One region of the Priestia sp. 40 genome, then DNA from elsewhere that is predicted to be linked to it. Evidence: riboswitches for the same ligand, from Rfam matches in the RefSeq annotation. Region 1 holds a riboswitch; each other region holds the start of a gene.

The links. Region 1 has a riboswitch for S-adenosylmethionine ahead of ACO1DI_RS24860 (hypothetical protein). Riboswitches for the same ligand answer to the same signal wherever they lie in the genome.
Region 2: it holds a riboswitch for S-adenosylmethionine, as region 1 does, so the genes downstream of both, mtnW (2,3-diketo-5-methylthiopentyl-1-phosphate enolase) here and ACO1DI_RS24860 (hypothetical protein) in region 1, are expected to answer to the same signal.
Region 3: it holds a riboswitch for S-adenosylmethionine, as region 1 does, so the genes downstream of both, ACO1DI_RS09320 (phosphoadenylyl-sulfate reductase) here and ACO1DI_RS24860 (hypothetical protein) in region 1, are expected to answer to the same signal.
Region 4: it holds a riboswitch for S-adenosylmethionine, as region 1 does, so the genes downstream of both, ACO1DI_RS03520 (BMP family lipoprotein) here and ACO1DI_RS24860 (hypothetical protein) in region 1, are expected to answer to the same signal.

The regions. Positions count from the first base shown of each region.
Region 1 is NZ_JBMPZA010000025.1:19,351-26,843, reverse strand. Features, by position in the region: gene ACO1DI_RS24885 (LapA family protein) at 1-217, opposite strand, end outside; gene ACO1DI_RS24880 (M48 family metallopeptidase) at 498-1,250, opposite strand; gene ACO1DI_RS24875 (methyl-accepting chemotaxis protein) at 1,512-2,756, shown strand; gene ACO1DI_RS24870 (GNAT family N-acetyltransferase) at 2,963-3,469, shown strand; gene ACO1DI_RS24865 (amidohydrolase) at 3,517-4,671, shown strand; SAM riboswitch class I at 4,735-4,836, shown strand; gene ACO1DI_RS24860 (hypothetical protein) at 4,904-5,146, shown strand; gene ACO1DI_RS24855 (M20/M25/M40 family metallo-hydrolase) at 5,618-7,231, shown strand; gene ACO1DI_RS24850 (VOC family protein) at 7,250-7,493, opposite strand, start outside.
Region 2 is NZ_JBMPZA010000017.1:304,706-312,198, reverse strand. Features, by position in the region: gene ACO1DI_RS21320 (carbon-nitrogen family hydrolase) at 1-378, opposite strand, end outside; gene ACO1DI_RS21315 (pyridoxal phosphate-dependent aminotransferase) at 490-1,662, shown strand; SAM riboswitch class I at 1,793-1,899, shown strand; gene mtnW (2,3-diketo-5-methylthiopentyl-1-phosphate enolase) at 1,979-3,223, shown strand; gene ACO1DI_RS21305 (2-hydroxy-3-keto-5-methylthiopentenyl-1-phosphate phosphatase) at 3,220-3,885, shown strand; gene ACO1DI_RS21300 (methylthioribulose 1-phosphate dehydratase) at 3,882-4,520, shown strand; gene ACO1DI_RS21295 (1,2-dihydroxy-3-keto-5-methylthiopentene dioxygenase) at 4,536-5,051, shown strand; gene ACO1DI_RS21290 (sugar ABC transporter substrate-binding protein) at 5,174-6,250, shown strand; gene ACO1DI_RS21285 (sugar ABC transporter ATP-binding protein) at 6,267-7,493, shown strand, end outside.
Region 3 is NZ_JBMPZA010000005.1:1,580,377-1,587,869, reverse strand. Features, by position in the region: gene ACO1DI_RS09340 (YugN-like family protein) at 1-108, shown strand, start outside; gene ACO1DI_RS09335 (potassium channel family protein) at 118-906, opposite strand; gene ACO1DI_RS09330 (VOC family protein) at 974-1,357, opposite strand; gene cdaS (sporulation-specific diadenylate cyclase CdaS) at 1,455-2,081, opposite strand; SAM riboswitch class I at 2,395-2,497, shown strand; gene ACO1DI_RS09320 (phosphoadenylyl-sulfate reductase) at 2,752-3,465, shown strand; gene ACO1DI_RS09315 (inorganic phosphate transporter) at 3,485-4,564, shown strand; gene sat (sulfate adenylyltransferase) at 4,617-5,768, shown strand; gene cysC (adenylyl-sulfate kinase) at 5,781-6,380, shown strand; gene cobA (uroporphyrinogen-III C-methyltransferase) at 6,472-7,251, shown strand; gene ACO1DI_RS09295 (sirohydrochlorin chelatase) at 7,265-7,493, shown strand, end outside.
Region 4 is NZ_JBMPZA010000005.1:473,536-481,028, forward strand. Features, by position in the region: gene ACO1DI_RS03515 (ABC transporter ATP-binding protein) at 1-1,427, opposite strand, end outside; gene ACO1DI_RS03520 (BMP family lipoprotein) at 1,509-2,519, opposite strand; SAM riboswitch class I at 2,594-2,700, opposite strand; gene ACO1DI_RS03525 (hypothetical protein) at 3,034-3,195, shown strand; gene ACO1DI_RS03530 (hypothetical protein) at 3,286-3,654, opposite strand; gene ACO1DI_RS03535 (putative polysaccharide biosynthesis protein) at 3,674-5,284, opposite strand; gene ACO1DI_RS03540 (YjgB family protein) at 5,617-6,201, shown strand; gene ACO1DI_RS03545 (GNAT family N-acetyltransferase) at 6,229-7,071, opposite strand; gene ACO1DI_RS03550 (cyclase family protein) at 7,068-7,493, opposite strand, start outside.

The DNA.
Region 1 (7,493 bases):
GTTTCACTTGTCCTCTTAGTTGAACAATTTTTACAAAGCTCAATGAAGCAGCAACTACTCCTCCAAACACAGCCGTTGTTAAGATAATTAAAATAAGAGGCCATTTTTGTGAACCAAATACATAGTTAAATTGTACCGGATCGTTGTTAATTACAGCTAAAACAGCAATGATAAGAGCAAATATAAGTCCTAAAATAAAAAAGCTCTGTCCTTTCATAAGCTGCACTTCCTTTCTTTTACAACTTTTATAGCAAAACTGCTTACCTTAAGTGTTTGCCATCTTGCTTATAGGTATACGTATCCACATTTAAACAAAATCAAACATTTTCTTGATTATATATATCTTTCTTTTAAAAGACAATATATCGATTGGTGTAGAAACTTTGACATGTCCAAAGACCTGGTAGAGTGGAATTTCTGAGGGGAGGGAGTGGATATAATACTTCATTGTCATAAAAAAAGCACGCGTTCGCCGCGTGCTTTTTTTATGTATAAACTTAAAATGCGTTTAGGGTGTTATCGCTTAACCACTGTTTGCGTTCAGCTGCATCTTCAAATAACTCATCTGCATTTGTAAATTGAGAAGCAATGACATATTCAATTGTTGCAAGAGGAGCTGTTAGCAAACGCCAGTTTAATACAATTGTATTATCTTGAGTCGTAGCGTATTCTTCACCTAACTCGTCCCACTTAACAGATTCAGGAGCATTGTCTGCTGCTTTTTTAACAGATTTCAAAGCTTCTTGGAATTTTTCACCTGCGCGGCCTTGGTACCATTCTGTTAATAGTTGTCCAATACCTTCATTTGTTTGCTGCTCGTTCCAGCTTTCAGGTACTGTAGCAATGAATTTTGCACGGAATGTCATTTCAGCCTTTGCTACATCTCCACGAACGATGTTTAAGCGGTATTGACGTCCTAGGTAAGGGAATTTGTCTCCTTCTTCAAAAGAACCAGTTTTAGCTGCAGAAGCTGCTGCTTTAGGAGCCTCTTTTTTAGCTGTTTCTTTTTTTACTGCTTCTTTTTTTGGAGCAGATGGCTTTTCCTCAGCTGGTTGTGAACCGTTTAGTTGTTTTAAAATCCATGTTGCTTTGCGTGCGATGATTGAACGCACATTGTTTTCATTAAGACCTCTCGGGATAATAACTTTTACCCCTTCTTTGTCACAAATTTGCACCGTGATATCGGTTCTATTTGGAACGACTTCAATTTTGTAGTCAATTGTTTGATTGCCTGTTTGATACGTATACATAAAATTTTTCGTACTCCTTTCTACAAATCTTCATTTTATAAGCAAAGGTAGAGTTTGGTCAAATGAAAGAATAATCAGACAGTTATCAACTGCTGTTGCAGCGCTTTGCAGAATGATATGAATTCCAATATTTAGTGGAAAAGCGCCAATAATAATTGTTTCAATTCTTCTTTAGTTTTTACAAAAAAATATAAAAATATGCCGATACTACTAATATAGATTAGACATTCTATGTCTTTAGATTGTATAGGGGATGAAAAAATGAAAAAAGCTTTTCAAAGTTTACGCATGAAAATGCTATGTATGATTGCAGCCATGGTGGCCATAACATCTACTGTAATTGAAGTAACAAATTATTATCTTATTGTGAAACAAGAGCAAGCAGCTTCGATTACGCTAGTGATTACATTTCTGTTTGTTTCTTTTACAACTACCGTGTTCTATTTTATCATACGTCGCTACATAATTGCGGTTGAAAATTTGTCAAAAACAATGAAAGGGATTTCAAACGGTGATTTATCTGTAGATGTTGTTCCTTTGAAAGGGAAAAATGAGATTAGTACACTCATATCTTCATTTAATGAAATGATGACTCACATGAGAATGTTGCGTCAGAAAATAAGTAAAACAAAGAGCACGGTCAGTCATTCTTCAGAGCAATTGCTTGCAAGCATGGAGGAAACAAAAACAGCTGTGACAGAAGTTACGATGTCTATTCAAGAAATTGCTGCGGGTTCTGATAAGCAGTTGCTAAGTGTGGTTGAAACCGAGCAAGCTATGGTGGATATGGCAAAGCTGCTTCAGAAAATGACTAATCATTCTTCAAAGGTACAAAAATCGATGAACAGAGCCTCTGAACATGCTTCTACCGGAAATGTTGCGGTGAAAGAGGTGACGAATCAAATGAATAAAATCTATGAATCTGTTAAGATATCGACCAGTGAAGTGAAGGGGCTCGAAGATCGTTCTACAGAGATTGGACGAATTATTGACACGATTACAAGAATTGCTGAACAAACAAATCTTCTTGCACTTAATGCTGCTATTGAAGCTGCAAGGGCTGGAGAACATGGAAAAGGTTTTGCTGTAGTAGCAGGGGAAGTACGTAAGCTAGCGGAAGAATCTAAAACGTCCGCTATACAAATCAGTCATCTGTTAAAAGAAATTGAAGCGCAGGCAAAGCAGGCTTATCAAAACATGGAAGTGAATACGGAAGAAGTTACGCTCGGTATTTCCACTGTCGAAGATGTAACTGAACAGTTTTCCATAATCATGGAAGATGTCTTTGCTGCTCAAGAACAAATGAACAAAATGACAAAGGCAACAGGAGAGATTGATGGGTATTCATTCAAAGTAATGGAGTCTGTCATGGCCCTTTCGGAGGTAGCTAAACAAGCAGCTGCTTATGCTGAAGAAGTAGCTGCGGCTTCACAAGAGGAATTAGCATCTATAGAAGAACTTGTGCTGTTGGCAGCTAACTTAAAAGCTACGGTGAGCGAGTCCTAACATTTGTCTTGATATGTAACAAATACGCGCAGAAAACTGCGCGTATTTGTTTTATTTATACTTTTTATAGAAAACAATAAATAGAATTGACACGTTATAAAAGCAGTTGTATAGTGAGTACGCAAGGCGGCAGTCTGTCTTTTTTAATTCTTAGTAAACTTATAAGTTAAATGAAATATTTAAGCACTGCATAAGGAGACGAAGAGATGAAAAATGAATTCCGTTTGGCAACAAATGACGATGCAGATAACTTATTGAACTTAACTCTACAAGCATACAAGCCTATTCGAGAGCTAGGCATTCCTTTCTTAGCAGCTACTGCTGATCTTGCCCTCGTTAAGAAAAATATTTCTCAAAACCTTTGCTATGTGTACGAAGAAGAGAAAAGAATCGCTGCTACTGTATCTATACGAATGCCTTGGGGAGAACATCCAGGTCCGTTTGCTGTTCCGCATCTTTGGTGGTTTGCAGTAGACCCGTCGTTTGCCAGGAAAGGAGTTGGGTCTAAGCTGCTGCATCTAGTAGAGGAAGAGGTAATAAAAAATACGTTTAAATCACCAGGTGTGTCTTTAGGAACAGCAAAAGAACATCCTTGGTTAGTTGAGATGTATGAACGAAAAGGATATGTTCAAGCTAAAGAAAAGCACCTTGCAGAAGGTTATACGACCATATTTCTTTATAAAAAACTCAATGAGATACACTCTTTGTCGTAAAAGATAGAGAAGTGCTCCAAATTAAGACATGTGAAAGAGTGATAAATATGACAGATCAATTACTACTAAATAAGCTAATAGACATACGCCGTGAGCTGCACCGGTTTCCAGAGCTTTCAATGAAAGAATATGAAACAACTAAACGTATTAAAAAGTGGTTAAAGCACTTTGATATTTCTATAGCGGATGCGTTCCATTTAGACGTAGGAGCAGTAGCAGAAATTGTGGGAGGAAAGCCGGGACCTACTATCGCTATTCGAGCTGATATTGATGCGTTGCCAATTGAAGAAAAAACCAATCTGCCATTTGCATCTGAAGTGAACGGTGTTATGCACGCATGCGGACATGATTTTCATACGGCTTCTATAATCGGAGCAGCCATCCTTCTTAAAGAGCGTCAGCAGGAGCTTTGCGGTACGGTTCGATTTATCTTTCAGCCTGCCGAAGAAACGGCTTCTGGGGCAAAAATGCTAGTTGAAAAAGGTGTGCTCGAAGGAGTGGAAGCGATCTTTGGGATGCATAACAAACCGGATCTTCCTGTAGGAACCATTGGTATCAAACCAGGACCTTTAATGGCAAGTGTTGATCGTTTTGAAATTGACGTCAAAGGAGTAGGAGGTCACGCGGGTATTCCTGAAAAAACAATAGATCCGATTGCTGCTGCTGGTCAAATTGTTACTAGTTTACAAACCATTGTCAGCCGTAATCTCAGCCCATTTCAAAATGTTGTTGTCAGCATAACTCAAATCCATGGAGGGAGCTCGTGGAACGTCATTCCTGACAAAGTAACGCTTGAAGGAACGGTGCGTACCTTTCAAGAAGAAGCGAGAGAAAAAATACCGGCTCTTATGAAACGAACTGCTGAAGGGATTGGCGCAGCTTTCGGGGCTTCAGTAGACGTTAAATGGTATCCGTATCTTCCTGTAGTAAACAATGATGATAGGCTGGAAAAACTGGCTATTAAAGCCGCAGAGGATATTAGTTATCAAGTCGTAGCAGCTGAACAATCGCCTGGAGGAGAAGATTTTGCCGTATATCAGCAGCATGTACCAGGATTTTTTGTATGGATGGGTACAGCTGGAGAATATGAATGGCATCATCCTTCTTTTTCATTAAATGAAGAGGCATTACTTGTAGCAGCTTCTTATTTTGCTAATCTAAGCTTTCATTTTTTGAATTCATTCCATTACCCAAAAAATTAAAATATTTTCATTTTTCTATTTACGCGGATGGAATTGTTTGATAAAATAAATTTTAAATTAAAAAAGTTATCACGAGTGGACGAGAGATCTGGCTCTTTGACTCCACAGCAACCTACGAATGTAAGGTGCTCCTACCAGCAAAGCATGTGCTTTGGGTGATAAAACGGGTGAAAAACTCATTTTGCATCAAAGCAAAATGAGTTTTTTTATTTTTCTAAAAGGAGAGGGTTTTATGAGTCATACAGCAGTTGCAGCATATACAGGAGAGAAAGCATTAAAGGAAGCAGTGAAATTATTAGGAAAGCATTATCAAGTAGCTTATCGTGAATTAGAAACATTTTATGAAATTGTGGTCGAAAACCATGTTCGTACATATGCTGTAGGCATAGATATTAAAGATGTACAAAAAGCAAATGAACTAGAAATTTATTCATCATGCTGTTCCAAGCTTGAGCGAGTAGGCTGTCTTTTATAGAAGAAGTTTGCTCGCGCCTCTATTTTTTTAGTGTTTTTAAATAGAAAGCATGGTTTTTGACAAGCAAAGAATCTGGTGGGTATAATCAATACTCACTAGCTTTTAAAATTAATCATAAATTGTCGAAATTTTTACACAAATTGAAGGTTACATTCGAAATGAATTGTGGTATGTTATAAAACAAGAATATTTTATGAAAGGAGCATTGAAATGGAAATGTCTCTTGAACACGGAAACGATGCAGGAAGTGAACAGCTTATTGATCGTATCCTAGACTTTTTAGAAGATGACGCAAAGTAAAAAAAAGAGTGTGCGGTGCTATCCCTAGCCGCGCACTCTTTTTTTTATCATGTGCGTAAAGGCAGCGCCATACTATGATACATAGGGAGAGATTGAAAGGGTCTCTGTCAAAGGGATTGACGAATGGTTTTGTTTGATAGAAAATTTAGAAAAAGGAAAGAGATGAAGGGTATGTCGAACAAAACATCTTTGTATCAAACAAAAGAACAGTTAAAAAAACTTGTAAGCGAATTGGTTTCTATACCTAGCGTGACAGGAACGATGGCAGAAGTGGAAATGGCTGAATCGATAGCGTCGTATTTATTGAAGCTGCCTTACTTTCAAAAAAACGAGCAAGTCGAGCTTCATTCAACAGGAGACGGGCGGTCGATTGTCACAGCTTTTGTTCAAGGGAAAAATACGAACAAAACAGTTGTACTAGTAAGTCATTACGATGTAGTGGATGTACAAGATTATGGACAGTGGAAAAAGGATGCTTTTCACGCTGATACATTAACGAGTACTTTTTATAGCCACATGGAACAAGTTCCCGCGCACGTACAAAAAGATATGATAAAAGGAGACTGGCTTTTTGGCCGAGGAACGATGGACATGAAAGCAGGCATTGCCCTTCACATCAGTATGGTTGAACGAGCATGCAACGGAGAGTTTGACGGAAACATCCTGCTGCTGTCGGTACCGGATGAAGAAGTAAATTCGCTTGGGATGAGAAAAGCAGTCCCTGTTCTTTTAGAACTTGCCCGCAAACATCAGCTGGATTTTTCTCTCATGCTAAATGCAGAACCAGTGTTCAGCCGCTATCCTGGTGATCAAACGAACTATGTGTACTCAGGATCGATTGGGAAGATCATGCCAAGCTTTTTGTGTTATGGAAAAGAAACTCATGTAGGGGAACCGCTAGCTGGTTTAAATGCTAATTTACTAGCTTCTTATTTAACAAAAGAAATAGAATTAAACGTTGATTTTTGCGAAAAAGTAAGAGATGAAACGAGTCCACCTCCTACGGTGCTGGTACAAAAAGATTTAAAAGAAGAGTATTCCGTTCAAGTTCCTCACTCTGCCGTTGTATTATTTAATTTATTTATGTTAAACCGCTCTCTTAAAGAAGTAACAGATCTGCTGTTGAAATCGGCTGACAAAGCGGCTTTGAATGTGAACAAACATTATAATAAAGCCGCTAGGCAGTACGCTGCGGGAATGGAGGGTTCATCTCTTGACGTGAACGTATGGACGTATGAAGAACTTTATACTCATGCAGTCAAACAGCACGGTGAAAAATATGTGCAAGAAATGGAAGCAGCACTTTTGGCACAAGAGGATGATGACAGAAATAAAACCATTAAATTAGTAAACTCTTTAGCTGGTTTATGTAAAGAAGCAGCTCCGATGATGGTCTTATTTTTTACGCCGCCTTTTTACCCGGCCGTTTGTTCACATGATGATCCCTTTGTACAAGGGATTTTGTCAAACGTACAGGCAACTGCTAAAGAGAAATTCCAAGTGGAGCTAGTTGAACAAAGTTATTTTGGTGGAATTTCGGATTTAAGCTATGCCAGCCTGCAGCATCCGCTTCATACATTTAACACGTTAGTAGCCAATATGCCGCTATGGAATAAAGGGTATCATATCCCGCTAGAAGAGCTAGAGGAGCTGAAGATGCCGGTGCTGAATATTGGACCGCTGGGAAGAGATGCCCATCAATGGACCGAAAGATTAGACGTTCAGTATTCCTTTGAAATTTTGCCTCATTTCATTTATCAAGCTATAAAAGAAGCACAGAAATAAACATCCGCCCGCGGATGTTTATTTGTTGAATTTAAAAGAAGCTCCTTGTACGGTAAATTGTTGCGGTGTTAGAGCGTGATCCAATTCAACCAAAAATGGACGCTCTCCAACTTTTTTTAATGTATCATGGACAACACCTTGTGTTCCGCTGCAAAAAATAAGGTTTCCTCCATTGATATATAGTTTTTGACAACGTGCATCAAGTAAAGAGTCTTTGTAGCTTTCGCCAGACTGAACGTCCAGCAGTTTCATCCACTTGCTG
Region 2 (7,493 bases), on a different contig from region 1:
TTCTAGATAGAGGTGCTCATCCATTAATTTAAACAAGTGCAGTTTACTGTATTGTGATACTTCACGACCTTTTCGGTCAAAAATATACATTGTATTCGTGACGCCTTGCTCTGTTTTTTTCGCGATCGAACCTGCCACAATATTTACTTCGTTCGTTTTGGCAAACTGAGAGATTAATTGCTTGGCCTGCTGTCCTTCATCATCTGCAATTTCGTCTAGTCGCGTCAAATCATAAGCTGTATCCCATAGCTCAGGAAGCACCAGGATATCAGGTTTTTCTTGCAGCGCTTCTGTCATTTTTTGTTGAATATATTTTCGGTTTTTAGTTGGGTTTCCAAACGCAATATCAAGTTGCAAACACGTAATTTTTACACTCACTTTATCATCCGTCCTTTTTTAGTAGTTGAAAAAAATGACTTTACAAGTTGAGTATTACAATATATTATTTGTGACTAGAATTTCAAGAATTTTTTGAGAAGGTGTGCGATGATGAAACAATTTGAGCAATCGGAACTATTGAAAAGTTTACCAAAACAATTTTTTGCATCACTTGTAGGCAAGGTAGGAAAAGTAATGGCCCAAGGGCACGACGTTATTAACTTAGGGCAGGGAAATCCTGATCAGCCTACTCCTTCACATATTGTAGAAACACTGCAAAAAGCAAGTGCTAATCCTATGCATCATAAATATTCTCCATTTCGGGGGCATCAGTTTTTGAAAGAGGCCGTTGCGACTTTTTATAAGCGAGAATACGGGGTTGATGTGGATCCCGAAAAAGAAGTAGCTATTTTGTTTGGCGGGAAGGGTGGACTTGTTGAAATCCCGCAGTGCTTATTAAACCCTGGAGATACAGTGCTGGTTCCGGATCCTGGATATCCTGATTACTGGTCTGGAGTAGAGCTTGCAAAAGCCAAGATGGAAGTGATGCCGCTCACGGCTGAAAATCATTTTCTACCCGTATACGAAGAGATAAGTGAAAGTGCTAAAGAACAGGCAAAGCTCATGTTTTTAAACTATCCGAATAATCCTACTGGTGCAGTGGCAACGGCAGAATTTTTTGAAAACACCGTGGCGTTTGCTGCCAAGCACGATATTTGTGTGGTACACGACTTTGCCTACGGAGCAATTGGATTTGATGGTAAAAAGCCAATCAGCTTTTTACAGACTCCTGGTGCAAAAGAGACGGGAATTGAAATTTATACTCTTTCTAAAACGTATAACATGGCGGGATGGCGAGTTGGATTTGCTGTAGGAAATGAAAGTGTAGTAGAAGCTATTAATCTTCTTCAAGATCATATGTATGTCAGTCTCTTTGGGGCGATTCAAGAGGCAGCCGCCGCAGCTCTGTTAGAATCTCAACAATGTGTGAATGATTTAGTTAAGCGCTATGAATCTAGACGCAATACATTTATTCAAGGGCTTCAAGAAATTGGTTGGAACGTTACAACTCCAGCGGGCTCCTTTTTTGCATGGCTAAAAGTTCCTGGAGGATATACTTCTGAACAATTTTCAGATTTACTTCTTGAAAAAGCCCACGTTGTAGTGGCACCTGGAGTAGGATTCGGAACATATGGTGAAGGCTATGTGCGCGTAGGACTGCTGACGGATGAAGAGCGCATGAGAGAAGCTGTATCTCGAATAAAAAAATTAAATTTATTTTAAAAACGCATTGACAATCCTTTTTGAGTTGGCTTAATATGTAAGAAGTTAACGAGATTAATAACCGATAAATCCTAGCGGTATTTTTTATTTAGTATATAATCTACGAATTCAATTTAAATAAATAGCAACTTTCTTATTAAGAGTAGGTGGAGGGACTAGCCCGATGAAGCCCGGCAACCGACTTAACGCATGTTAAGCACGGTGCTAATTCTTGCAGCAGCAGCTGAGAGATAAGAAGAGCAACGAAAGCCTCTTCTTAATCACAGAAGAGGTTTTTTTATTAACGATATTAAACAGCAAGGGAGTTTTTAGCATAATGAGTGAAATCGTTGCAAGCTACTTACTACATGACAATAAAGGAAATTTTCATAAAAAAGCGGAAGGAATCGCTTTAGGACTAACCATCGGCTCATGGACAGATCTGCCGCTTTTAGATCAGCAGCAGCTTCAAAAGCATAAAGGGCGCGTCGTATCCGTAACTGAGCTTCAAGATTGCGAACGTGTTAACGGATACTTAGGCGGAGAGGTTAAGCAGGCTATTGTCAAAATTGCTTATCCAACTGCCAATTTTTCAAGAGATTTACCGGCTATTTTAGTTACGGTTTTCGGAAAACTATCACTTGATGGAAAAGTGAAATTATTAGACTTGGATTTTCCTGATGAATTATTAGCTGAATTCCCAGGACCGCGCTTTGGAATAGAAGGTATCCGAGAGAAACTAGGCGTTTATGACCGTCCGCTTGTGATGAGTATTTTTAAAGGCGTGATTGGAAGAGATATGACGTACTTAACAACTCAGCTGCGTGAGCAAGCGCTTGGCGGAGTGGATTTGGTTAAAGACGACGAGATTTTGTTTGATAATGAACGAACACCTTTTGAAGCTCGCGTTACAGAAGGGAAAAAAGTACTGAATGAAGTATACGAAAAAACGGGACACCGCACGCTGTATGCTGTTAATTTAACGGGACGAACGTTTGAATTAAAAGAAAAAGCGAGAAAAGCAGCTGAGCTAGGAGCCGATGCTCTTTTATTCAACGTATTTGCTTACGGATTAGACGTACTGCAGGCACTTCGAGAAGATGATGAAATTAACTTGCCGATTATGGCTCACCCAGCTGTTAGCGGAGCGCTTACGCCATCAGAGTTTTACGGTTTTTCAAATTCATTACTTCTTGGAAAGCTATTACGCTTAGCCGGAGCAGATTTTTCGCTATTTCCATCACCATACGGAAGCGTAGCGCTTTCTCTTGAAGACACGACAGGCATTGCCTACGAATTAACGCGTCCTGTGTACAAATATAAGCAGACTTTCCCGGTTCCTTCAGCAGGAATTCATCCTGGAATGGTACCGCAGCTTGTGAAGGACTTTGGAATCGACAGCATTATTAATGCAGGAGGCGGAGTTCACGGTCATCCAGACGGCGCTATCGGAGGAGGAAAAGCATTCCGTGCGGCGATAGATGCAGCACTCTCTCATCAAACACTAGCCGAAAAAGCTGAAGAATCAAAAGAGTTGCAAAAAGCTTTGCAACTATGGGGAACAGTAGAGGTGAAAGCATGACATCGTTAAAAATCTTTTGTGACTTTGATGGAACAATCACAAATAGCGATAACATTATTGCTATTATGAAACAATTTGCTCCTCCGGAGTGGGAAAGTATTAAAGACGACGTGCTAGCACAGCGCGTTTCTATTCAAGAAGGAGTAGGGCAAATGTTTGCCTTACTCCCCGTGGAATTAAAGGAAGATATTATTTCTTATATTTTAAGGACGTCTGCTATTCGAGATGGATTTGATGATTTTATTGCCTATACAAAAGAGCATCATATTCCGCTTTATATTGTAAGCGGAGGAATTGACTTTTTTGTAAAACCGCTTTTGGGAAATCGAGTTGCAGAGGAAATGCTCTACTGCAACGGATCTGATTTTTCTGGTGAGCATATTTCCATTACGTGGCCTCATACATGTGATAAACAGTGTACAAATGACTGCGGCTGCTGTAAGCCAACGATTATTCGCAATTTTGCAGATGAAAGAGATCATACGGTTGTTATTGGCGATTCAATTACGGATTTGCAGGCTGCCAAATTAGCTGACACTGTCATTGCACGTGACTTTTTAATTGAAAAATGCGAAGAGCTATCTCTACCGTATCGTCCTTTTTCTACTTTTTATGATGTCATTCATCATTTACAAGAATTAACAGAAGAGGTGAAAGCATGAGTATCATGGCTCAGCAAAGGTTGCATGAGCTTGCAGATATAAAAGATGAGTTGGCAGAACGCGATTGGTTCTTCGGTACAAGCGGAAACTTAGCAATTAAAGTGGACCAAAATCCGACAACTTTCTTTGTATCAGCAAGTGGAAAAGACAAAAGAAAACGTACAAATGAAGATTTTTTATTAGTTGATCAACATGGAAAACCTGCAGAAGAAACGCATTTAAAGCCTTCTGCTGAAACGCTTTTACACGTTAAGATTTACGAGTTAACGAATGCTGGGTGCAGTCTTCATGTACATACAATCGACAACAACGTGATCTCTGAACTGTACGGAGATGAAGGGCTTATTTCATTCAAAGGCCAAGAAATTATTAAGGCACTGGGTATTTGGGAGGAAGATGCGGAAATTACTGTTCCGATTATTCCGAATTACTCGGATATTCCGACACTAGCAGAAGAGTTTTCTCACCATATAAAAGGCGATCAAGGCGCGATTTTAATTCGTAACCACGGGATTACGGTATGGGGGAAAAATGCGTTTGAAACAAAAAAAGCGCTAGAAGCCTATGAATTTCTATTTAGCTACCATGTGAAATTACTATCACTTAAAGGCATTAAGCCAAAGGTGCATTTATAAAAGGAGGAAACAACAATGGCGCAAATTCGCTTACATGTAAACAATAAAAGAATTGAAACTCAAGAGGAAGTATCAGCTTTTCTGGCAAACAATGAAGTTATTTATGAAAATTGGGACATTACAAAACTTCCAGAAAATCTTCGTGAAAAATATGATTTAACTGATGAAGAAAAAACAGAAATTTTAAACGCTTTTGGTGAGGATATTAAAGATATTTCTGAACGCCGCGGCTATAAAGCGCAAGATGTTATCTCGCTATCGGAATCTACACCAAATATTGATGAATTGTTAAAAAACTTTCAGCGCAAGCATATTCATACAGATGACGAAGTTCGCTTTATTGTAAGCGGTCATGGAATCTTTGTGATTCAAGGAAAAGACGGCGAATTTTTTGATGTTGAATTAGAGCCGGGCGATTTAATTTCAGTACCAGAAAACATTCTTCATTACTTTACATTAATGGAAGATCGTAAAGTAGTCGCTGTCCGAATTTTCGTGACAACTGAAGGATGGGTACCTATTTACGCATAACAACTACTTGTAAAGCATAGGTCATGATCACCCCGCTTTTACATCTAAAAGCGGGGTATTCTTTGGATTATTATAAAACTAACTATTTTTATATGAATAATAAGTTTAATGGGAGGAACACCATGAAAAAGAGTAAAAAAATGCTGTGGCCACTTACTTTGCTCGTGCTTCTAGTTTTTGCGCTGGCTGCCTGCACGAAAGAACAGCCAAGTCTAAACGAGAAAGCACAGGCAGCTCCAGAGCAGCAAGCGGCTTCTGCTAAGCCTGTACAGCAAGAAGGAAAAAAGGTTACGAAAGATACAAAAATTGCGCTTATTTCTGAATTTACATCAGGCACTCACGCTGCTCAGTACATAACAGGTGTGACAAAAGCGGCTAAAAAAGCAGGAGTACAGCTATCCGTTTCTGATTCAAACAATGATCAATCTAAAATGGCGGCTTATTTAGACACGGCTATTAACCAAAATGTTGACGGCATTATGATTGACCACGGCCGGGCTGAAACCCTTGAACCTGGCGTGAAGCGCGCGATTGCAAAAGGAATTCCCGTTATTGCAACAGACGTAGAATTAAAAGTAGAAGGCGTTACAACCATTGATCAAGACGATTATATGCTTGCGCTGCAGGGTCTGAAACAAATGATGCAGGACATTAATGGAAAAGGAAATATTGTATATGCATTTGTTGGAGGCTTTGCACCGATGGAAAAGCGCGACAGCATTTATAAAATTATGATGAATCGCTATCCAGATGTAAAACAAATTGCCACGTTCGGAAGCGCAACGGACAACACCTCTCTAGACACCCAAAATAAAATGGCAGCCGTATTGAAGCAGTATCCAAATAAAGGAGACATTGCAGCTGTTTGGGCGCCATGGGACGAATTTGCAAAAGGAGTCACAAGAGCGATTAAAGAAGCAGGACGAGACGAGATTAAAGTATACGGAGTAGACTTATCTGATGAAGATCTGCAAATGATGCAGGCAAAAAACAGCCCCTGGAAAGCGTCTGCTGCCGTAAATCCAGCTTCAGTAGGAGAAAAGCAAGTTGATCTGCTTCTTAAAAAGATTTCCGGTCAAGAGATTCCTCGTTATTATTCCTTTGATCCGGTTTTAGTCAAACAAACTGACTTGCCTAATCAAACGATTAATATGGATCAGCTTAGTCAGTACGTAGAAGAATGGGGCAAAAAAGAGTAGAAGTGGAGGGACAGACATGACGAACGAGCTTTCAATGAAGAACATTACAAAAAACTTTGGTTCTTTTCAAGCGCTGAACAAAGTTGATTTTACTGTTCAAAAAGGGGAAATTCATGCTTTATTGGGAGCCAATGGTGCCGGTAAAAGTACGTTGATGAAAATATTGTGCGGAGCTTACGACGAGTACGAGGGAAAGATCTACAAAGACGGAGGAGAAATCTCTATTTCTTCTCCTAAAGAAGCGAAGAGTCACGGCATCGGCATTGTACACCAAGAAGTCGATGTAGCGCTGATTCCTTCGCTGTCAGTAGCTGAAAACATTGTGTTAGACGTACAGGCTTCTAATAAAAGTAAGGCATTTGTAAACTGGAAATCTATTTATAAGAAAGCGGAAGAAGCTCTTTCTTTACTTGGTTCTTCTTTATCCGTTAAAAAAAATGTCGTTGATCTAACTCTATCAGAAAAACAGCAGGTGCTTATTGCACGTGCAATTGTACAGAATGTTGATTATTTAATTTTGGATGAACCAACCGCACCTCTTAGTGTGGAAGAGACGAAACAATTGTTTTCTGTGATGAGAGAGCTGAAGAAAAGCGGAGTAGGCATTATTTATATTTCACATCGCCTTCAAGAAGTGGTTGATATTTGCGACCGCTTAACGGTTTTAAAGGACGGACGCTATGTAGCTACAAAAGAAACTTCACATACATCAATTGAAAACGTGATTACGCTTATGCTAGGAACGTCTTCTGTAAAGCAGTGGGTCAAAAAATCAATAGAAGTTGGAAACGAACTTTTACACGTAGAAGCATTATCTCTTCCAGGGCGTCTTTCGAATATCTCTTTTCATGTAAAAGAAGGAGAGGTAGTCGGTATTGCAGGGCTTGTGGGAGCAGGAAAAACGGAGCTTTGCCGAAGTCTATTTGGTTTAGAGCAATATGTGAGCGGCAGCGTTCGGTTAAAAGGCAAGAAATTAAAGTTGAATAAGCAGCCGTATTATTATATTGCACAAGGTCTTTCTCTTGTTCCTGAAGAACGAAGAAAAGAAGGGATTTTTGTTCATGAATCGATTGCGGATAACTTAGTTTTGCCAAGTCTGTCCCGCTTTACAAATTATTCGTTTCTAAAGCGAGGAAAGATCAAAGAAAAAGCGCAGAAAACGACTGGGCAAGTTGGCGTAAAGTCTCATTCTATCGAGCAGTCAGTTGGAACGTTAAGCGGTGGAAATCAGCAGAAAGTAGCA
Region 3 (7,493 bases), on a different contig from region 1:
TTTAATCAGTTTGCAGAACCCCAAGACGCAGACGCTTCATTTCCAGAAAAGTATATCAGCTTAGGAGAAGAGCTAATTAGAGAGGCAGAAGAGGCGCTGCTTCGGTAATTGAAGGGACTATTCTTTTCTTAAACTCTCTAATTTTTTTACAAAAATATGTTCGTACATGACCTGACTAATCAACTCGTTTGTTTTAATCATTTCATTTACCCCCAAATTTTGCGCATTTTGAATATGCTTTTTTGTTAACAGTTCAACGATGCTGTAAATAGAAGGGTTCAGTCCTTGCAGAGCGACTAGCGTAACAATAGTATTCATGTCTGCATATTCTTCTGTCTTATGCTGATCCGCAGTAATCAGCACTTTTTTTGCGTACCGAGCATTAGCAAGTTCTAATACCTCATAGTGAGAGGGACTTCCTTTAATAAAATGAACGCGATCACAGATCATGGGGTTTTTAGTCAAAGAGTCGTCGATAAGAACAATGTCTTCTTTATGAAATGCGTCGCGATAAGACTCTAACACGAGTTTGGCGCGCTCATTCCACCCCACAACGATGAAGTGATCTTTTCCATAAAACTTTAAATTTCCTTCCAGATAAGCGCTCTCGGCGGAAACAGCAATTTTAGAAAGCGTGACAAAATAAGTAGTAATAAATCCCGTTCCAATGAGGACTAAAATAATTGCAGCTAACCTTCCAATCGTAGTGGTGGGAGCAAAATCACCGTACCCTATAGTAGAGATTGTAATAATAACCCACCAAATTCCTTCAAACACATTCCCAAACGTTTGCGGCTCTAGGAAATGTATAAGCATGCCGAAAAGTAAAACAAGGCAGCCGATAATAAAAAGAAGCCGCACTAAAATAGAACGACGAAAAAGTCGAAATAATAGCCATTCCATCATAAAAATACCTCCAGTGATTAGTCATAGCCACAGTATGACCATTTTTCACTGAAGGTATAAGATATCTTTATCTTTTTACTTCGTAATATTCAATCCATTCTTTGTCTGGACCATAGAAAAATAAGTATCTTGCTCCATTTGGCAAAGTTACAATGTTTTCTTCCACAAATGAAACGCCTGCTGATTTTAAACGCTCAAACTCCTCTTCAATTCCATCTACTGCCAGCGCAAAATGATGAACTTTACCTTCATTAGGTAAGCTTGAGTTATACCCTTGAATTAACTCTACGATTACATTGCCTTCTAAACCTAGAAAAGCTAGCTTCAAAGACGGATCGGTATGTGGTAGTGTTTCGATGAGCTCTAATCCCACCTTTTGTGTATAGAACTCAATAGATTTTTCTATATCCTTTACTTGAACGCCTACATGTTCAAATTTTAAAATTGCCATATGCATCACCCGTATCTATAGTATGTAAAAACTATGAAATATATTAAAGAGAAAGGATATAGAAGTCAAGATAGGGCTGCTTATCAGGAAAGGGCTCTTAAATCATATTTTTGCTGGAGTGAATAGGGTAGAGGCTTCCATCAAGCGCAAACGAAATTTTGCCTGTTTCTTCAGATACAACTAAAATTAATGCATCCGATTTTTCTGACATTCCAATGGCTGCACGGTGACGTGTTCCCAATTTTTTGTTCGTTGAAATAATAGACGAGAGAGGTAAAACATTAGCAGCCGAAATAAGCTGATTATTTCTAATTAGGACAGCTCCGTCATGTAAGGGTGTTCCTGGATAGAACAGCGTCTCAACTAGCGTAGCGCTGACAGGAGCTTGAATAGGCATTCCTTTTTGAATAAGAGGATCTACATTTTGTTCCCGTTCAATGACAATTAAAGCGCCGTGACGTTTCTCAGAGAGGTTATGAATAGCTAAGGACAGAGCAGCATATTCAAATGTATAAGGCGATAAGTAATGACGCAAGTAATAAGAGGCGGCCGTAGCTTGAACATCTTGAAATAACCTTCTCATCTCCTCAAAATCACATAGGATACAATGATCACTCGTGTCTAAATGTTTAATTAAATTAGAGGCTTCAGTTGAAATCTGCTGTAAATATGTTCGTACATTATTTTTAATTGTATCGTCTAATTGAAAGGGTTGTCTCTCCATCTTATATAGCTCCTATCTGTCAGTCAGTGTTATCTGTAATGTGTGCTAATGTGGGTGAATTATCCGTAAAGCTTATAAATCCGCTATTAATTTTATAGAGAGATTTTGCGTTTTATTTAGCAAGAGAACATCAAAAGTTGGAGAAAAAAGAAAGCGTTTTATAAACTGATATGTTCACATTTGGGTTAAATTTACATATGTTGTTTTAAATAAAAGTATAGATATTTCTGTGAATTTAAAGTATAGTTTTCTTATCGGATATATGATTTTTAATGTTGACAAATATTCTAAATATGCTAAAATTTTTAAAAAATGCTTATCAAGAGTGGTGGAGGGATCTGGCCCGCTGAACCCCGGCAACCTGCTTAGCAAGGTGCTAATTCCAGCAAAGTGTGTATCATTTTGAAAGATAAGGTGAAAATTTATTGCCTACCCAGTCTTTCAATACGGAAGACTTTTTATTTTGATATAGCGCAAGCGATAATTTGAGAAGGGAAACCAATGACTGTAAACCCCGACTTAAAACAAATTTTTGAACACGCCGAAGCAAAGTAAGAATTAAATAGTTTCGCTGACTAGACACACTAGAGGCGGTTTTATCCAATTCTAGTGGGTAAAACCGTCTTTTTTTATTGGATAACGCGGATAACTAAGAATTGGAGTGGAGAAAATGGCAGACTTATATACGTACGAAAACTGGAGCGATACATTTCCAGAGTTCGACAGTAAAGATGAAACAAAAGGAGCCCTTTCAGCATTGCGGTGGGCGTATGATACCTACGGAGATTCAATTATTTATGCGTCAAGCTTTGGGATCGAAGGAATCGTGTTAATTGATTTAATTTCAAAAGTGAAAAAAGACGCTGAAATTGTCTTTTTAGATACAGGCGTTCATTTTAAAGAAACATATGAAGTGATTGATGCAATTAAAGAACGCTTCCCTGATTTACGTATTCATATGAAAAAGCCGGATTTAACTCTTGCAGAACAAGCTGAAAAACATGGAGATGAGCTTTGGAAGAGTCAGCCTAACTTATGCTGTCAAATTCGAAAAATCATTCCGCTAAGAGAATCCCTTGCTCCTTATGATGCGTGGATTTCCGGTTTGAGACGCGAGCAGTCTGAGTCTCGTGCCAACACGAATTATTTTAATAAAGATGAGAAATTCAAGAAGGTGAAAGTTTGTCCGTTAATTCATTGGTCATGGAAAGAAATTTGGCGCTATGTGTATAAGCATGATTTGCCGTACAACAAACTTCATGATCAAGGCTACCCAAGTATCGGCTGTGAGCCCTGTACCGCACCTGCCTATAATGTAGACGATTTACGTTCAGGAAGATGGGCGGGTACACAAAAAGTTGAGTGCGGATTACACGAATCTTAAATACGAAAGAGCTGAATAAATGATGCTTTTATATGTTGCCTTTATCATTGCGCTTTTTTTTGCAATGAATATTGGGGCAAGCGGTGCAGCAGCTGCTATGGGCGTTTCATACGGCTCCGGTGCAATTAAAAAGCGAAGAGTGGCCCTGTTCATCTGTGCTGTAGGAATTGTGCTCGGAGCTGTTACCGGAGGCGGTGAGGTGGTAAAAACCATCAGTTCAGGTATCATACCTGAAAAACTGCTGTCAGTAGAATTAGTTATTATCATTCTGGCTGCTGCAACGCTGTCACTCTTTTTCGCGAATTTGATTGGTATCCCTCTATCAACAAGTGAAGTAACAGTTGGCTCAGTTGTTGGAGTAGGAGTAGCTTATCAATCTCTGTATGTAGAAAAACTTTTAATTGTCATGTCTTTTTGGATTATTGTTCCGCTAGTTTCATTTGTCATTGCTTTTTTGATTGGGAAAGTGATAAAACGCAGAGCGCATAAAAAAGAAGCAGAGGGAAAGTGGAAAAGAGTTTTAACGATTTTAGTTATAGCGACGGGATTCTTTGAAGCCTTCTCAGCTGGAATGAATAATGTGGCAAATGCTGTCGGTCCTCTAGTAGGAGCTGGGTTAATGGATGCTACAACGGGTGTCATAGCAGGAGGATTGGCGGTGGCACTCGGAGCTCTTTTACTAGGAGGCCGAGTTATTGAAACAAACGGAAAAAAAATTACTCGCTATTCTGTAGGGGAAGGCTGCATTATTTCAGGTACTGGTGCTTCTCTTGTTACAGCAGCTTCACTGTTTGGTTTGCCAGTACCGCTTACACAGGTCACTACGTCTTCTATTATTGGGATAGGCGCAGCGAAAACGGGATTTACGAAAGAACAGCGCGAAGTGGTCATTCAAATGTTAAAGGTTTGGGTGGTATCCCCTGTATTTTCACTCGTAATCTCATATGTTCTTGTGAAATTAGTACTTGAAAGCGACTTATATTCATTTGTGGTGCTAGCTAGTGGCTGCATTGCCACAGCAGGTGTTCTAAGCTTAGCTAGAACGACTAGAAGAAAAAGAGCAAGCTTGCAGTCGGAAAAAGAAAAAATGACTGCGTGATTCAATTGCTTTTTATTATATTGTGTTAATTACTTAAGGAGGATTTTACAAAATGACAACAATTCAAGCACACGGTGGAGAATTAATTAATTTATATCAACCAACATATGACTACACTTCACTAACAAAAGAAATTGAAGTAGACAACATGGCTCTAAGTGATTTAGAACTAATTGGAATTGGTGCTTACAGCCCAATTACAGGGTTTTTAGGAGAAAAAGATTATCAATCAGTTGTTGAAAATATGCGTCTAGCAGATGGAACTGTATGGAGTATTCCTATTACTCTTCCCGTAACAGAAGAGCAAGCTAAAGAATTAAACATTGGCGACAAAGTAAAACTAGTTCAAAGCGGTGTGACATATGGTGTTCTAGAAGTTTCTGAGGTATATACGCCAAATAAAGAAAAAGAAGCGGAAAATGTGTACCGCACAGCAGAACTTGCCCACCCTGGTGTGAAGAAAATGATGGAACGCCCAAATGTATATGTAGCAGGTCCAATCGTACTTGTAGAACGTACACCTAAAACGCGTTTTGAAAAATATTACCTAGATCCAACTGAAACAAGAGCAGCATTTGAAGAACGCGGTTGGAAAACGGTTGTTGGATTCCAAACTCGTAACCCTGTTCACCGTGCGCACGAATATATTCAAAAAACGGCATTAGAAATTGTAGACGGCCTGTTCTTAAATCCTCTTGTAGGAGAAACAAAGTCAGATGATATCCCAGCAGATATCCGTATGGAAAGTTATGAAGTACTTTTAGAGAACTATTATCCTAGCGATCGTGTAGCTTTAGCAGTTTTCCCTGCTGCGATGCGTTATGCTGGACCTAGAGAAGCGATTTTTCATGCAATGGTTCGAAAAAACTTTGGATGCACGCATTTCATTGTAGGTCGTGATCACGCTGGTGTTGGTGACTACTACGGAACATATGATGCACAAAAAATCTTCAGTAACTTTACAGCAGATGAATTAGGAATTACACCTTTATTCTTTGAACACAGCTTCTACTGCAAGAAGTGTGAAGCGATGGCATCAACGAAAACGTGCCCTCACAGCAAGGAAGATCATATGATTCTATCTGGAACAAAGGTACGTGAAATGCTTCGAAACGGAGAAGTGCCACCAAGCACATTCAGCCGTAAAGAAGTAATTGAAGTGTTAATTAAAGGATTAGCAAAACAAAAAGTATCTTCAAAATAAGGAGCGGTTGAAGTGAGCAAATCAACAAACATTACGTGGCATGATGCTGGAATTACAAAAGAGGAAAGACGCGAGCAAAATAATCATCACAGTTTTGTATTATGGTTTACAGGTCTTTCGGGTTCAGGTAAATCTACCGTAGCAAACGCAGTGGCAAAAGCGCTTTTTGATAAAAATATTCGCAACTATGTATTAGATGGTGACAATGTTCGGTTCGGCTTAAATAAGAATCTAGGGTTTTCTGCTGAAGATCGTACAGAAAATATTCGCCGTATCGGTGAGGTTTCTAAGCTATTTGTAGACAGCGGTCAAGTGGTACTAACAGCATTTATCTCTCCATTCCAAGAGGACCGCGCTCAAGTGCGTGAGATCTTAGAGGGGAATGAATTTTTGGAAGTATACGTGGAGTGTCCGTTAGAAGAATGTGAAAAAAGAGATCCAAAAGGCCTTTACAAAAAAGCAAGAAGCGGAGAAATTCGTGATTTTACAGGAATTGATTCTCCGTATGAGTCACCGGCTAACCCTGAATTAACAATTAATACAAGCACACAGTCTGTAGAAGAATGTGTACAAACTGTTATTGAATATTTAGCTAACCGAAAATTTATCTAAATGACAGCGGACTTTGTCCGCTGTTCTAATTCAACTTGAAATTTGGGAGCATTGCGGAGACGTGGAAATGATGGAAGGGTGAAAGGCATTCATGGGGAAAGTATATCTAGTCGGTGCAGGGCCGGGAGATCCAGATTTAATTACATTAAAAGGGTTGAAAGCAATTCAGCAAGCAGATGTTATCTTATATGATCGTTTAGTGAATAAGGACCTGCTGGAGTATGCTAAAAGTGATGCAGATATCATTTACTGCGGAAAGCTTCCAAACTATCATACCCTCAAGCAAGAAACAATTAACAACTTTTTAGTGAAATTCGCTAAAAAAGGAAAAATTGTAACGCGCTTAAAAGGCGGAGATCCATTTGTTTTCGGACGCGGAGGGGAAGAAGCAGAAGCTCTCGTGCAGCAGGGCATTTCATTTGAAATTGTTCCAGGAATTACATCAGGCATCGCAGCTGCTGCTTATGCAGGAATCCCTGTCACTCACCGGGAATACAGCGCAAGCTTTGCTTTTGTAGCAGGCCATCGTAAAGATAGCGAGCATGATGCAATCAAATGGGATAGCCTAGCCAAAGGTGTAGATACTCTTGCAATTTATATGGGGGTGCGGAACTTACCGTACATTTGCCAACAATTAATGAAACACGGAAAAACTTCAGCTACGCCAATTGCATTGATTCACTGGGGAACATGTACGGACCAGCGCACTGTAACTGGAACTCTTGGTACAATTGTTGATATTGTTAAAGAAGAACAAATTGAAAATCCAAGTATGATTATCGTTGGTGAAGTTGTGAATTTTCATGACCGATTAAATTGGTTTGAGAAGACTGGACAGCATTACTATTCGTTTGCACAAGAAGCTTACTAAAGAGGTTGATTATATGGATGCAGTTTTATATGTTTGCCATGGCAGCCGCGTAAAAGAAGGCGCTGATCAGGCAGTTGCTTTTATTGAAAGATGTAAAAAAAATCTAGATGTACCGATTCAAGAAGTTTGTTTCCTAGAACTAGCTTCCCCCACTATTGAACAAGGATTTGAAGCGTGTATTGAACAAGGTGCTACTCGTATTGCAATTGTGCCTCTTCTGTTATTAACAGCTGCGCATGCAA
Region 4 (7,493 bases), on a different contig from region 1:
CCTTCGTACATCACTAAAATTCGATCTGATAGTGAGATAATCTCCGACAGCTCAGACGATACAAGTAAAATAGCAGAGCCATTATTCCTTTTTTGAATCAAGGCATCATGAATACGTTCCATTGCCCCAATATCCACTCCTCGCGTTGGTTCGGCAGCAAGTAGAAAAGAGGTGTTTTGGCCAAGCTCTCTTGCAACAATTAATTTTTGCAGATTTCCCCCAGACAGTTCTCCTGCTTTTTGCTTAGATGAAGTGGCTTTAATCGAAAATTCATTTATCCATTCCTCCACGCTCGACTTGAATATCTTTCTTTTCAGCCAGCCCATCTTCGAGTAAGAAGCTTTATACTGATAGCCCATCAGCGCATTTTCCTCGATCGTATCGTCTTTAGAGGCTCCCCACATATAGCGGTCTTCTGGAATATGAGCAATTCCTGCCTCTCTTCTTTCACGCACAGATCGCCCTGTAAGATCTTCATCTCCAAGTTTGATACTTCCGGTGTCTGTTTCTACTAATCCAGCAATTGCTTGAAGCAGCTCTGACTGCCCATTTCCTGAAACCCCTGCAATACCGACAATTTCGCCTGCAGAAACGTGAAGAGACACATTTTGCAACACGTTTTTTTGTCCTTTTCCTTTTAAAAAGAGATTTTGTACGCTTAAATGAGAAGTGCTTTGTGATGGCACTCTTGCAGGACGCTCTTTTAATTCTCTCCCTACCATTAGTCTCGCTAAATGGTGAGCATTGGTATCTTCTTTACTTGTGACGCCGGCTACTTTACCATTTCGAAGAACTGTAATTCGGTCCGCTACTTCCATCACTTCTTGCAGCTTATGTGTAATAATAATGATGCTTTTTCCTTGAGAAGCCAAAAACCGGATTGTTTTTAATAGTTCCTTTACTTCATGAGGAGTAAGAACTGCGGTAGGCTCGTCTAAAATAATAATTTCTGCTCCTTGATACAGCACTTTTAAAATTTCAATCTTTTGCTGTTCCCCAATTGAGCAATGCTTTACTTTTTTATGAACATCCACTGAAATTTGATAAGTTTGGGTTAATTGCTGTACATCTGCTTTCGCCTGCTTTCTGTTGAAAAAGAGACCTTTCTTTGGCTCATGCCCCAAGACAATATTTTCAGCCACTGAAAAATGAGGAAAAACCATAAAATGCTGATGCACCATGCCTATTCCGTTTTTAATCGCATCCGCAGGAGATGAAAACAAAACAGATTTCCCGTGCAGCTGAACACTTCCTGAACTCGGCTTTTCCATTCCGTAAAGCATCCTCATCAACGTTGTTTTACCAGCACCGTTTTCTCCGACCAGCGCGTGAACCTCCCCTTTTTTCAGCGTAAGAGACACGTTATCGTTTGCTAAAAATGAACCGTATTTCTTCGTCAAATTCGTTAACTGCAACAGCTCACTCATTCCATTCATTGCTCCTTTCCCTTTAGGTTTTTTTCAAAAATAAGAAAGAGAAGCCAGCCTTACTCGACTTCTCTTCTCAACTCACTTTGCTAACGGATCTTTTACCACTGTTTTTCCATCAATAATCGAATCTTTAATTTCTTTTAATTGATCAATTACATCTTGTCCTACAAAGTCATTAAGAGGTGTCTTGCTGTCTTGAGTCACATACGTTAACCCAACACCTTTTTCTTTTAAGCCGTATGTCACTACGCCCGATTTAAATTTGTCATTTGCGAGTGCTTCTACCGTTTCATAAGCAGCCGCATCAGATCCTTTTAACTGCGATAAAATGATATGCTCAGGATCTACTTCCGTACGGTCAATATCTTGGCCTGCCGTATAAAAACCTTTTTCTTTTGCTGCTTCAAATACACCCAAGTCGCCTACAGCTGATGCTCCAGCGATAAAATCAGCACCTTTTGAAGCCTGTAAAATAGCAAGTTCTTTTGCTTTAGCTGGATCAGAGAAACTTCCCACATAATTTACTAGAAACTCTGCTTTGGGATTTGTTGATTGTAATCCTTCTTTAAAGCTTACCGTCCATTTTTTTAATAATGGAATATCATCAGCTGCAACCATTCCTACTTTATTCGTTTTCGTAATCAATCCTGCGGCTGCTCCTAATAAATATGAAGCTTCTTGTTCACGGAATACAACGCTTCTTACATTTGGTAAATCAACCACTGTATCAATAATCGCAAATTGACGCTGCGGATTTTCTTGAGCTACTTTTTTCAACGCATCTTCGGATTCAAAAGAAGATGTAATAATCAAGTCATAATTTTCTGCTACGGCAGCACGCAAATTACTTTCAATGGCTGCTTGATCTGTAGATTCAATTGTCTTTACATCAATGTTATACTTCTTCCCAGCGCGTTTTGCTCCCTCATCCATTTGCTGAAAAAACGGGTTAACTCCAATCTTTTCAGGCAAAACAAGAGCAATTCGCTTCTTTCCTTTCTCTTCACTTCCACTGCTTTTTGTGCTTTTTGACTGACAGCCAGTTACGAGTAGTACAAGCGCAACTGCTAAAATAAGAAATCTCTTCATTTAACTTACTCCCCCTATAATATAAAAAAGCTCTTCCTTTATATAAAGGAAGAGCTCGTTAACCAAACGTCTCTTCCTCATCTTCAAGAACATACTGTTCTTAAGGATTTGGCACCATTCTGTCATAGACAGCGGTTGCCGGGTTTCACAGGGCCAGTCCCTCCACCTCTCTTGATAAGGAAAACAATAGCTATTTGTTTTATGTAATATAGTCAATATTAATAGTTTTTTAATAATTGTCAATATTATTTTTCTTTTTCATACAAAAAAACTTTAAAAACAGATAGGATTATATGGTTTTAGTCTACTAAAATAGAAGTTAAAACCTTTACCTCATTTCTTGAATCATTCTATACTTCTTCACAAAGCGCTTATACTGAATTTGTTGACTGTCGAAAGGATTTAGCGGTAGCAAATAAATTTTATTATGCTTCTTCGGTTAATGTGTTATTAATTGAAACCACTTTACCAATAATGTTAGACTTTTCCTTAGCGATATTGGTAAGAGGTGTTAATGTTGAAATTAATGAAAGAATTATCTGGCATAGCCATTGGGCTTATTATCGCTTTAGCCGTTTCAAAAATATTTTTTGATACCCCGACCAACATTGGAATCGTAGTTATTTTTATTACGAGCATGGTCGTAACAGGGGTAGCAAGAGCAAAACTAAGATGAGATAATCTAACAAAAAAACACCACCTTTTATTCGCAAGGTGGTGTTTTCTTTTAATGATTTTAGTATGTAGTAATTCTAAGTGAAGGCCTTTACCCTTCTCCATCAATCATCGTATACTTCCTTGCAAAGCGCTTGTAGTAAATTTGCTCATCCTCTTCCCCATCGTTAAAAACAAGTCGGTTATGATCAATATCTTTTTCTTTTAACACATAGCCTTTTTCATTCATCAGTTGAATATATTCATCTAAATGTCCTTTTTTCACCATATAGTGAAGAGCATCATCTGAATCCGTAGTCTCTGCTACACCTTGACTTCCCACCTCTAACTTGAATACAGCTGTTGCTGTTTGAATCGGACGGTAATCGCCAAACACTCTTTCCCAATTTAATAGCAGCAGCGCGCCGAAAATTATGATACATCCTCCAGCCGCTACGGTTAGTAAAAATCGTTTTGACACACCTTTCTCTTTTTTACATTTACATTCTTTTTCTTCTATTTAATACAACAGATTGCCCTAAACTTGTTTTTACGCCAAGTCCTAGATACACGGCAGCACCTAAAGCAATTGAAATACAAGATGTGCTAATCGCAAGTGAAGATGCAGACAGCTTATTTTCTAAAAAATAGTGAGAAGTATAATTGCCGATAATCACAGCGGCTGACATCACACTTACTAATAAAACAGGTGTCAACGCAGCTTGTCCCAGTGATTGAACTCGGTAAGAAATAGATTTTTCAATTAAATAGAAGTTATATATAACCGATACACCATACCCTCCGTAAGTCGCGACAACCGGTCCAATTTCTTTTAAGCTTGAAACCAACAGTACGTTTAATACTATCTTCACAACAATTCCTAAGCCCAAGCCTAAAATTAGCTTCTTTTGTTGACTAATTCCTTGGAGAATTGCGGCTGTTACGGTAAAAAGAGCAAAAAGAATCGCAGCAGGCGCATACCATTGTAAAACAACTCCACCGATTTCAGGACTGTTTTTCGCTCCAAAAATCATCATATATACCGGCTTACCCAATAAACAAAGCCCTACCGCAGTAGGAAGAGTAAAAAACAACAGCAGCTGCAGCGTTTTTGTAATCTTTCCTTTTACTTCCCGTAAATTTCTTTGCACAAAAGAAGATGTAATGCCCGGAATTAGCGACATGCTGAAGGCAGTCGCTAACGATACCGGCACCATCACCAAAATTTGCGCTAATCCAATGACGGAGTTAATCGTTTCAGCCTTAGCTTGTCCATATCCTATTGATTGAAAAAGCATGTTAATCGTAAACGTATCAATATTTTGATAGATAGGAATAGCTAAACCAACTAATACAAACGGAACAGCGTACGTCACAAGCTCTTTGAACATTAAAGAGAACGGAACGGATTTATTATTTTTTCCGCTGTTCACTTCTTTTATAATCAACCGCTTGCGCTTCAAATAAACCGCTCCAAGAATCCCAATTCCCCCTACGCCTCCAATAAACGCTCCAAACGTACCGATTCCAACAGCTTTTGTCATTGTGCTATGAAAAAGGTGAATAACAGCGTATGCTCCTACTAAAATGAACAACACTCGCACTATTTGTTCAATAATTGTACTTAGCGCGGACGGTCCCATAGACTGGTTACCTTGAAAGTAGCCTCGTAATAGACTCATAGGCGGGATAATAATTAAAGCAAAGCTTACCATTCGGATGACGTACACTACGTCTTTTTGACTATTTCCTGAGGAATCTTTTCCGTTAATAACTAGTTCAGCGAGCCACGGTGCCATCGTATAGAGGACTAAGAAACCTATTATGCCCGTTATCGTCATTAATAGAAGTCCTGCTTTTAACAGATCTTGTCCCGCACGGTAGTTTCCAAGACCGTTATATTTCGATACATACTTAGAAACAGCAAGCGGAAGACCCATTGTCGACAAGCTTAGCATCAATGTATATGGACCGTATGCATACTTATAAAGTGCATAACCTGACGTTCCCACTAAGGCTGTGAAAGGAATAATATAAATAAAGCCTAAAATCTTTGTTAACAAAGAAGACGCTGTTAATAAAAGCGTACCTCTCATCAAATTTTTTTCCATACATCAAAACTCCAGAAATAGATATTATATTTTTAACAAATACTTGATTTATTGTATCATAATTACAATTATTATCCAGTTTTTTATAAAGCATTAGAACCTTCTTCATATTACGTTTTTTTACCTAATAAAGGAATATAAACCACTCTTTTCACCTATGATAAATGAATCGTTTTTTGCTTTTTGCTTTACCTGACGTTTACATTCTAAAAGACGTGTTACATTATATATATCAGTTACCAACTCAACTAAGACTCCTTGACTATTCTGGTCTACCTTCTCTTTTAGGTAGACTGAGGTTGCTAAATCGTTATATATAGGAGGAAAAAATCATGAAAATGAAACAACGACTATCAAAAGCGGCGGCGGCTGCAACGATTACAGGAATTGCGGCTTTTGGATTTGCTCCTGTCGCTCAGCTTGATACACCAGCACATGCAGCTACATCTCAAGAAACAAGCAGTCAAAGTCAAACAGCTGTAAAGAACATTAACGAAATTTATAACGCCGCAATAAAAGGTGAAGTACCACGATTAACAGCAGACTTTAAAATTGGCAAAACCCTGCGTCAAGACGTTCGCGATCAGTTCGGTTCCCCGCCTGAAGGTTCATCAAATAGCTTTGACTACTATCACGCGGAAATGGGCCATCCTGGGTATGCATTTGGCTATGACCAAAATAACGTCATCAACGAAATTCGCTATTTTGGTACGAATGTAGAGCGTCAAACAAACTTAGGGTCCATCACGCAAGCTAACTTAAAGAAAGAATTAGGTCAGCCAAACTTTACAGGCAAAGTAAAAGGTGATGGTACGACTCAAACGAAATACACGTATCATGCCGGCGCCTATGATCTTGAATTTATTTTTGATGATAGCAAAACATTAAATCACGTAAATTTAGTTGCAAAACCTTAGTTCATAGAAAAAGTAGCAGACAGCCTGCTACTTTTTTTCATGAAATAAAACTAGTGCTGAATCAGCTACGTGTTCATACCCAATCTCCATATAAATCTTGTTAGACGTAGGGTTTGTCATGTCCGTGTATAGACTTGTTGTTTGAAAACCGCTGTCTAGCATAAGCTGAGAAAGCGTGGACACACAGCTTGAGGCATAGCCTTTTTTACGTTCTTCCCGCGGCGTGTATACAAAGTTAATTGTAATGTTATGAGTCGTTGGACGCGTAGCATTGGCAATCGACACATACTTCCCGTTCACTTCCCATAAAAATAACCGTTCTGCTTTAATAAAAGCTTCGCCTGTTTTGACAGCTTGTTCTTTTGACACAGGCTCTCCAATAGTCCCCATAAACTCCCAAATCCATTCTGTCACGAGCGGAAGGTGCTCCAACCTTGCTTTTACCAGCACTCCGTTCGCGTCCACAGCTTTTTTTACTTTGTCTAATCGGTAAATGCGCTGATCCATTTTCAAAGAAGCTTCTTGATTTTTTAGCGTTGCTAGTTTTTGAGAAAGATATAAAGCCGTTTGCCTTTCTCCAACTAAGCCCGGTACGTCGATTTCTTGTAATAGCTCTGCCGCTTCGCTTAGTTCACACTCCGTTAGCTTCTGTATTTGAGACAGGATGATTTGCTTAGGATGCGTTTGCAGTAACACAAGCGCAGCACGACTGTCTTTTAAAATAACACCCATGAAATTTGGTTTGCTGCTTTCATTTAAGCTGTGTAAAATTCCAAGCGCTAAGTTATGAAGAACTTCATTCTTTGATAAAAGCGGTTCTACTTGGTTTTTAAATTCCTGCACTTCTATATATATATGTAACTGGATCATTTTCTTTCTACCTCCGCAAATGCTCTTACCGGAAACGTTCCGGCTCCTTTTATTTTAGGAGGCACGGCGTAAAATAAAAAGGACTGCGTTAGTTGATTTAAGTGACATAAGTGTTCAGCAATTACAATGTCCGCTCCTAACAGCAGCGTATGAGCTGGTCTTGCTTTTCCTTTTGTGTCGTCAATATTCATCGAATCAATTCCGACAAGAGCGGGCTGTTGAGACACTAAATAAGCTGCCGCGCTTTCCGTTAAGTATGGATGGTTTTCTAAATAATCGTCTGTATTCCAGTAGCGATCCCATCCCGTATGAATTAATACCGCTTTGCCTTTTACGTCTATATGTTGAAAATGAGATTCATCAATAGCCGTTAAAGTCGGGTCAACCGAAACGACTATTCCTTCCAGCCCGGCTGTTTTATC